2 regions of the Anaerotruncus sp. DFI.9.16 genome follow, and region 1 is predicted to be linked to the other one. Evidence: predicted binding sites of a transcription regulator. Region 1 holds the regulator's gene; the other holds the start of a gene.
What was found. The regulator HrcA, encoded in region 1, represses chaperone genes, less so after heat shock. The targets are predictions, from matches to a motif close to TGTTAGCACTCNNNNNNNNNGAGTGCTAACA.
Positions count from the first base shown of each region.

Region 2: the regulator HrcA is predicted to act here: its motif matches at 2,696-2,726, upstream of htpG (molecular chaperone HtpG).

Region 1 covers NZ_JANFZX010000058.1:107-5,415, forward strand. Annotated here, with positions in the region: gene NE609_RS14545 (HPr family phosphocarrier protein) at 178-399, opposite strand; gene hrcA (heat-inducible transcriptional repressor HrcA) at 683-1,711, shown strand; gene grpE (nucleotide exchange factor GrpE) at 1,740-2,273, shown strand; gene dnaK (molecular chaperone DnaK) at 2,369-4,216, shown strand; gene dnaJ (molecular chaperone DnaJ) at 4,322-5,309, shown strand, end outside.
Region 2 covers NZ_JANFZX010000008.1:26,600-30,669, reverse strand. Annotated here, with positions in the region: gene NE609_RS05550 (MATE family efflux transporter) at 1-617, opposite strand, end outside; gene htpG (molecular chaperone HtpG) at 751-2,655, opposite strand; gene NE609_RS05540 (hypothetical protein) at 2,840-3,181, shown strand; gene NE609_RS05535 (V-type ATP synthase subunit D) at 3,293-3,973, opposite strand; gene NE609_RS05530 (V-type ATP synthase subunit B) at 3,980-4,070, opposite strand, start outside.

The sequences.
Region 1 (5,309 bases):
TCGGCCGCTTCATAAGCGGTTGATCCAAGGCCGTCGTCGGTCGGCCGCCGACATGCTGCGCGCTCGGCGGTAAACAAATAGCGGCCGCCAAAGGCGGCCGCTTTATCGCGGGATGCATTTATCGGGCGGGGGAACGCGGGGAGGACCGCCGGCCCTCGTCCGTGAGGCGGGGATACCTTAGACCGCCCACTTTTCGATCTGCTTGATGAAGTGGCTGTCCTCGGTGACGACCTTGACGGGCTTGTTGTAGTCGAGCGCCATCAGTCCGAGAATCGATTTCGCGTCCGCGATCTTGCCGTCGGTGGTGTGCACGCCGATGTCCTCGGACGACTGCATGGCGAGATACATGAACTGGCGGAGGTCCTCCGCGGAGTGAAGCATAACGTCTTTGATGATCATGATAAAACCTCCTTATGTTGTCGGTTGTGAAATGATTGATTCTCTCTCTGTCCCTATTAAACTACAAAATGGAAGCAATGTCAATATGTACAATGAATTTTTTAAAGTTTGTACATAATTTACATAATTAGCATTCAACTATATAGAGTGCTAGAAATTCTGTAAACATTTCGTGAATTCCCTTGACTTTGCAGAAAAGTGTGGTACATTATAGTTGTTGGCACTCGTAAATAATGAGTGCTAAAGAGCCCTTCGCCGGGAACGGGAATGTGAGGTGGGAACGGTGAAGCTCGACATTCGAAAACTGAAGGTCCTGACGGCCATCGTCGAAACCTATATCGAGACGGGGGAGCCCGTCGGATCCAAGACGGTCGCCCGGAAGCTTGACTTCCAGGTGTCCTCCGCCACCATCCGCAACGATATGGCGGCGCTCTTCGACATGGGGCTGCTCGAACAGCCCCACACCTCGGCGGGGCGGGTGCCCTCCCATCTGGGCTACCGCATCTACGTCGACCAACTCATGCACTGCCAGCCCCTCTCGGAGGAGGAGCAGCGCGAGATCGACGCGCTCTTCAACGTGCGCGACCCCGATCCCGACAGGCTCCTGGAGGACGCGGCCGAGGCCCTCGCCGACTACACCAAGTGCGCGACCGTCTCGACCACCATCACCCCCAAGACGGTGCAGGTCAAGCGGGTCGAGATCGTCCCTGCGGGCGCGCGGACCGTCGTCGTGCTGGTCATCGCGACCAACGGCGTCATCAAAAACAAGGTCTGCCGCGTCGACTTCGGGCTGACCACCGAGATCGTCGAATTTCTCAACCAGTTCTGCAACGGCCGCCTGGTCGGCAAATCGGTTTCGGACATCTCCCAGTGGTACATCAACTCGATCGCCGTGACCCTCGGCGACTACTCCACCCTCTTCGTCCCGGTGCTCGCCACCGTGTACGAGCTCTGCCGCGAGATCAACGAGGGGCAGTTTTACACCTCCGGCAGCGTCAACCTGCTGGGCTACAAGGAGTTCTCCGACATCGCCCGCGACCTGCTGCTGACGATGAACAACCGTGAACAGCTCCTCGGGGTGCTCGCCTCCAAAAGCGACGCGGTCTTTATCACGATCGGCAAGGAGAACCCCCAGAGCGAGCTGGCGGACACCTCGGTGGTTGTCACGCGCTACAAGATCGGCGAGCAGAATTCGGGCGCGATCGGCGTGATCGGGCCGGTGCGCATGGATTACGCGAAGATCATCCCGCACATCGAGTATTTCTCCAAAACGCTGGGAAAGCTCCTTGCGGAGACGTTTGAGCAGGAATAACAATAACAGAGATAGGTTGTGAGCAGATTTGGCAGAAGAGACGAAGGACACGGCTCCGCAGGCGGAGCCGCAGGAGCGGGAGGAGGCCCCCGCGCAGGAGGCTGAACAGACCGCCCCCGAAAAGAGCGAGGCCGAACTCCTCAGGGAGCAGGTCGATTCCCTGAACGACAAGCTGCTGCGCACGATGGCGGAATACGACAACTTCCGCAAGCGGAGCGTCCGGGAGAAGGAAGCGATCTACCCGCAGGCCACCGCCGCCGCGGTCGCGCAGTTTTTGCCGGTCGTGGACACGATCGAGCGGGCGCTCGCGGCGCCCTGCACCGACGCCGAATTCAAAAAGGGCGTCGAGATGATCCTGCAAAACTTTAAGGACGTTTTCGCCAAGCTCGGCGTCGAGGAGTTCGGCGCGGCGGGCGACGTCTTCAGCCCCGACTTCCACAACGCGGTCATGCATGTGGAGGATGAGGACGCCGAGGCGGGCGTCATCGTCGAGGTGTTCCAGAAGGGCTACAAGCTCGGGGACCGGATCATCCGGCACGCGATGGTCAAGGTCGCCAACTGACGGCGCAAATCAGGTTCAGACGATTCCGCGGCAGAGCCGCGAAACGATATCCCTTTCGTAAAAATTAAGTTTAATAGATCTGGAGGGCTTTTATTATGGGAAAAATCATCGGTATCGACTTAGGTACGACAAATAGCTGCGTGGCGGTCATGGAGGGCGGCGAGCCCGTCGTCATCGCCAACGCGGAAGGCGCGCGCACGACCCCGTCGGTCGTCGCGTTCTCTAAGACGGGCGAGCGCATGGTGGGCCAGGTGGCCAAGCGCCAGGCGATCACCAACCCCGACCGCACGATCTCCTCGATCAAGCGGCATATGGGTTCCAGCTACAAGGTCACGATCGACAGCAAGAACTACACCCCGCAGGAGATTTCCGCGATGGTCCTGCAGAAGCTGCGCGACGACGCGGAAGCCTACCTCGGCGAAAAGGTCACCGAGGCGGTCATCACCGTGCCCGCCTACTTCTCCGACGCGCAGCGCCAGGCCACCAAGGACGCCGGACGCATCGCCGGCCTCGACGTCAAGCGGATCATCAACGAGCCGACGGCGGCCGCGCTGGCCTACGGCATCGACAAGGAGCAGGACCAGAAGGTCATGGTCTACGACCTCGGCGGCGGTACCTTCGACGTCTCGATCATCGAGATGGGCGACGGCGTCCAGGAGGTCCTCGCCACCAACGGCAACACCCGCCTGGGCGGCGACGACTTCGACGAGCGGATCATCAACTACCTGGCGGACGAGTTCAAGAAGGACTCCGGCATCGACCTGCGCGGCGACAAGATGGCCATGCAGCGCCTGAAAGAGGCCGCCGAGAAGGCGAAGATCGAGCTTTCCGGCATGACGCAGGCGAACATCAACCTGCCCTTCATCACCGCCGACGCGACCGGGCCGAAGCACCTCGACGTCACGCTGACCCGCGCGAAGTTCAATGAGATGACCGCCGACCTCGTCGAAAAGACGATGGAGCCGGTGCGCAAGGCGATGGCCGACTCAGGCCTCAAGGTCTCCGACCTCGACAAGGTGCTGCTCGTCGGCGGTTCCACCCGCATCCCCGCCGTGCAGGACGCGGTTAAGGCGTTCTGCGGCAAGGATCCCTTCAAGGGCATCAACCCGGACGAGTGCGTCGCGGTCGGCGCGGCCATCCAGGGCGGCGTGCTCGGCGGCGACGTGAAGGGGCTCCTGCTCCTCGATGTCACCCCGCTCTCCCTCGGCATTGAGACGCTCGGCGGTGTCTGCACCAAGATCATCGAGCGCAACACCACCATCCCGACCAAGAAGAGCCAGATCTTCTCCACCGCCGCCGACGGCCAGACCTCGGTCGAGGTCCATGTGCTCCAGGGCGAGCGCGAGATGGCCCGCGACAACAAGACGCTGGGCATGTTCCGGCTCGACGGCATCCCGGCCGCGCCGCGCGGCGTGCCGCAGATCGAGGTCACCTTCGACATCGACGCGAACGGCATCGTCCACGTCACCGCGAAGGACCTCGGCACCGGCAAGGAGCAGAACGTCACGATCACCGCGTCGACCAACATGTCCAAGGACGACATCGACAAGGCGGTCAAGGAGGCGGAGCAGTTCGCCGAGGAGGACAAGAAGCGCCGCGAGGAGATTGACGTGCGCAACGCCGCCGACCAGATGGTCTACCAGTCCGAAAAGGCGCTGACCGACCTGGGCGACAAGGTGTCCGCCGACGAGAAGAGCCGCGTCCAGCAGAAGATCGACGCCCTTAAAGAGGCGCTCAAGGGCACGAACGTCGACGACATCAAGCAGAAGCAGGAGGATTTGCAGAAGGATTTCTACGAGATGTCCTCCAAGATGTACCAGCAGGCGCAGCAGAGCGCCGGCCCCGAGGCGGGCGCGCAGCAGGATGACGGCGGCGCCTCCGCCGGCGGCGGGGACTATGTCGACGCCGACTACCGCGAGGTTGACGAGGACGACAAAAAATAATACAATGGAAAAAGTCTGCGGCAAGGCGGGGGGCGGGGCCTCTCGCCTTGCCGCGTGAAACAGCCGTTCCGGTGACATGGGAGCGGAAAGCAGAGGTGAGGGCAATTGGCTGATAAACGGGATTATTACGATGTACTGGGCGTCTCGAAGGACGCCTCCGCGGACGACCTCAAAAAGGCGTACCGCAAGCTCGCCAAACAGTACCATCCCGATATGAACCCGGGGGACAAGACCGCCGAGGCCAAATTCAAGGAGGTCAACGAGGCCTACGAGGTGCTCAGCGACTCCACCAAGCGCCAGCGGTACGACCAGTTCGGCCACGCGGGCGTCGACCCGAGCTACGGCGCGGGCGCCGGGGCGGGCGGCTTCGGAGGGGGCTTCGGCGGCTTCGACGTCGGGGACATCTTCGAGAGCTTCTTCGGCGGCGGATTCGGCGGATTCGGCGGCGGCTCCTCCCGGCCGCGCAACCCCAACGCCCCGATCCGCGGCAACGACATCAACGTGACGGTCGGCCTCTCCTTCATGGAGGCGGCCAAGGGCTGCAAGCAGCAGATCACGGTCCAGCGGCTTGAAAAATGCGAGACCTGCGGCGGCTCCGGCGCCAAAAAGGGCACCTCCCCCGAGACCTGCCCCGAGTGCGGCGGCACCGGTCAGGTGAAGGTCCAGCAGCGCACCCCCATCGGCGTCATCCAGACCACCCGCACCTGCACCAAGTGCTCGGGCAAGGGCAAGATTGTCAAGGAGCCGTGCGGCGACTGCCGCGGCATGGGCCGCGTGCGCCACACCCGCACGCTGGAGGTCTCCGTCCCCGCCGGCATCGACGACGGGCAGACCTTCGTGCTGCGCGGGCAGGGTGACGAGGGGCTCAACGGCGGGCCGTCGGGCGACGTGAACATCATGGTCACGCTGCGCCCGGACACTCTCTTCGAGCGCGACGGCTTCGACGTGTGGTGCGACATCCCGATCACCTTCACCCAGGCGGTGCTCGGGGACGAGATTGTCGTGCCCACCATCGACGGCAAGGTCAAGTACAACGTCCCCGAGGGCACCCAGTCGGGCACCGTCTTCCGCCTGCGCAACAAGGGCATCCCCT
Region 2 (4,070 bases), on a different contig from region 1:
ACGACGCCGACCAGGCGGGACAGGTCGCTCGAGATGGCGGCGCCCGCGACGCCGAGCATGGGGATCGGCCCCATGCCGCCGATGAGCACAAAGTTGCCGGCGATGTTCAAAAGGTTGATGACGATCGAGATGAACATTGTCTGCTTGGTGAGGCCGTGCGCGCGGAAGAAGGCGACGAAGGTCAGGTGGATGGCTTGCAGGGGCATGCCGATGCCGATGATGCGCAGATAACCGCTCGCCTCGGGCATCAGCTCGGGCGGGACCCCCATCAGCCCGTAGATCTGCGTGGAAAAAAAGGTGAGGGCGACGAAGATGACAAGCGAGAGCGTGACGTTGACCACGAGCGAAACGGTGTAGGTCTGGGCGACCCGTTCGGTGCTGCCCGCGCCGATGTACTGGGTGATCAGGATGGTCGCCGCCATGCAGATGACCGAAAAGGAGATGAGCAGCAGATTGGTGATGACGTTGGCGTTGCCGATCGCCGCGACGGCGGTGGGGGAGGTGCGGGCCACCATCATCTGGTCGACGTTGCTGACGAGCATCTGGAGGACCAGTTCGACGAAGATCGGCCAGGTAAGCTGGAAGAGGTACCCGCGCGAATTGACATTTTGATCCATAAGCGTCCCCTGTTTACATCATAATAACGGAGTCATTATAGTACCTGCACGAAAAAAGTCAATGGATTTTCAGCACATCGCACAAATAAAGCGGACAGCACAAAAATGCTGTCCGCTGTAAGCCCGTGGTTCGTTATTTTGACATGAGGTCGCAGATGGCGTTGGAGAAGGCGACGGGGTCGTCGATCGACATCCCTTCGATGAGCAGTGCCTGCGAATAGAGCAGGAAGGCGTACTGTTTCAGCCGGTCGCGGCCGCCCTCATCCCCATAGAGCTTTCGCATTGCCGCGAAGACGGGGTGGGAGGCGTTGACTTCCAGCACCCGCTCCGCCTTGGGCTTCTGCTCGCCGGGCATCGCGCTGAGCACCTTCTCCATCTCGAGCGAAACCATGCCGTCGCTCGAGAGGCAGACGGGGTGGGACTTAAGCCGGCTGGAGAGGCGCACCTCCTTGACCTTACCGTCAAGGGCGTCCCGCAGAAAGCCGAGCAGGTCCTTGTTCTCCTCGTTCTGCTTTTTGATCTCTTCCTTTTCCTCCTCGGTCTCCAAACCGAGGTCCTTGTCGGCGACCGACTTGAATTCCTTGTCCTCGTACTTGAAAAGCATCCGGAGCGCAAACTCGTCGACGTCGTCGGTGAGGTAGAGGATTTCATAGCCCTGATCGCGGAGCAGCTCGGTCTGGGGCAGCAGGCCGATCTTTTCCACCGTCTCGCCGCAGGCGTAGTAGATGTATTTCTGCGACTCCTTCATGCGGCCGACGTACTCCGACAGGGTGACGAGCTTTTCTTCGCTCGACGAGTGGAAGAGCAGCAAATCCTGCAAGAGGTCCTTCTTGGCGCCGTAATCGTTGTAGACGCCGAACTTGAGCTGGAGGCCGAAGTTCTTCCAAAATTTCTCGTATTTTTCCCGGTCGTTTTTGAGCATCGAGAGCAGCTCGGAGTGGATCTTCTTTTCGAGCCGCCCGGCGATCACCTTGAGCTGGCGGTCGTGCTGGAGCATCTCGCGGGAGATGTTGAGGGAGAGGTCCTGCGAGTCGACAAGGCCCTTCACAAAGCTGAAGCAGTCGGGCAGCAGGTCGGCGCACCTGTCCATGATGAGAACGCCCGAGGCGTAGAGCTGGAGCCCTTTCTCGTAGTCGCGGGAGTAGTAGTTGAAGGGGGCGCGGGCGGGGATGAAGAGCAGGGCGTTGTAGGTCGCTGCGCCCTCGGTGGAGCTGTGGATGACGAGCGCCGGGTCCTCGAAGTCGAAGTATTTCTCCTTATAGAAATTGTTGTAGTCCTCATCCTTCAGCTCCGACTTGTTCTTCTTCCAGATGGGCACCATGCTGTTGAGGGTCTCGTGCTCGGTGTAGTCCTCGTATTCGGGCTTGTCCTCGGGGCAGCCCTCCTTGAGACGGCGGGCGGGCATGTCCATGCGGATGGGGTAGCGGATGTAATCGGAGTACCGTTTCACGAGCGCGGAGACGCGGTGCGGGTCGAGGAACTCGTCGTAGTTCTCCTCCCCCTCGTTCTCCTTGAGGGTCAGCACGATCTTTGTGCCGTGGCCGTCCATTTCGCAGGGCTCGATCGTGTAGCCCTCGACGCCGCGGCTCTCCCACTTCCACGCCTCGTCCGAGCCATAGGGACGGCTGTAGACGGTGACGCGGGAGGCGACCATGAACGCCGAATAGAACCCGACGCCGAACTGGCCGATGATATCGATGTCCTCCCGGTGCTCGCCGTCCTCCTCCTGCTTGAAGGCGAGGGAGCCCGACTTGGCAATCGTGCCGAGGTTGCTTTCGAGCTCGTCCTTCGTCATGCCGCAGCCGTTGTCCGTGATCGTAAGGGTGCGGGCGTCCTTGTCGAGGGCCAACTCGATCGAGAAGTCGTCCCTCGAAAGCCCGGTGAGATTCTCCGAAAGGGAGTGGTAGTAGAGCTTGTCGATCGCGTCGGAGGCGTTGGAGATCAGTTCGCGTAAAAAGATCTCCCGGTGGGTGTAGATCGAGTTGATCATCAATTCGAGCAGCCGTTTGCTCTCGGCCTTGAACTGCTTGGTGCGCATGAAACCAGACCTTTCTATCAGAATATCATTAAAAACGAAAAGTTAGCACTCAATTAGTTTGAGTGCTAACTATACTATAATATAAGTCGCAGGAAAAATCAAGTCTAAATTGTGAACATTTTCGGCAGTAAAACGCGCTCTTTCCGACACTCATCTTACAGAAGGACAAAAAGGGGGGACCGGCATGGGCCGGATCAATCATCTGCTGAAGTTCGTCTGCATCGCGGCGGCGCTGACACTGCTAGCCGCTTCCCCGGCGCTGACCGCCCGACCGCCCGAGCCGCCGGCCGAGACGGTCGAGATGCGCCTGCTGCCCGACGACCGCCCGATCCGCGTGATGGGCGACGGCCGGGTTCTCGAGCTGCGCGCTCCCGCCGCCGAGCAGCTGCCCTCCCACGGCTTTGACGCGGAGCTGATGCCCGTCTACGACACGGCGGAGCCGGTCGCCATCGCGCAGATGCCGGTGCGGGACACGCCGGAAACGCCGGTTCCCCGCGCCTGCCCGTTTGACGGGGGAGCCGTGTGAAACGCCGGCAGGCATTGGCCGCGGCAGCGCTGACCGTCCGCTGTCTGGGGGTCTGGCTGACCGAATAAGAATAAAAAAAGAACCGCCGGACGGCGGTTCTTTTTTTGTGCGTTAAGACTGGGTATAGGCCTGGCCCGTGTGCTCCTTGTAGTGGTGCGCTTCCTCGAGCATCATGTCCTTGACCTTCATCAGGCGGATCTGGGTGCTGCGTTCGTTCTCGTCGAGCTTCATCGTGATGTACTTGATGTTCTCCCGCAGTTCGGGGATCACGACGTGTTCGAGCGCGTTGACGCGGCGGCGGGTCTTCTCGATCTCGGCCGCCATCAGCTGGCAGGACTTCTCCACCTCGGCCAGCCGCAGCAGGTCGGGCAGGATGTCCGAGAGGGACTTGATCGCGCCGTCGAGGTCGGAGGAGGTGAAGGCGAAGCCGTAGGAATAGATGTTGTTTTCGTCGCCCGAGCGGGTCTTGTACTCGAAGACGGGAATCTCGACGCTCATGACGTTGCGCTCCGACGCCTCGAGGTAAACCTCCTGCATCGGGGCCATCATCGCCACGTTGAGCACCTCGTCGTCCATGCCCGCGCGCGCCAGCACGAAATTCTTGTTGGCGGCGGCGATGCCCGCCTCCACGGTTTCGCGCAGGGTCTTGTTTTCCCGCACCAGCTCGAGGAACTGACGCATCAGCTCGTCGCGCTTATCCTTGAGGAGCTTGTGGCCGCGCGTGGCGGTGACCAGCTTTTTCTTGAGCCTGGTCAGCTCCATGCGGGTTGGGTTCACCTGTGTTTTTGCCACGGTGCATCACCCCTCCTGCTGGCCGTAATACTGATCGAGGAACTTGTCGTCGATACGTTTCAGCTCGCTGCGCGGCAGAATGCGCAGCAGCTTCCAG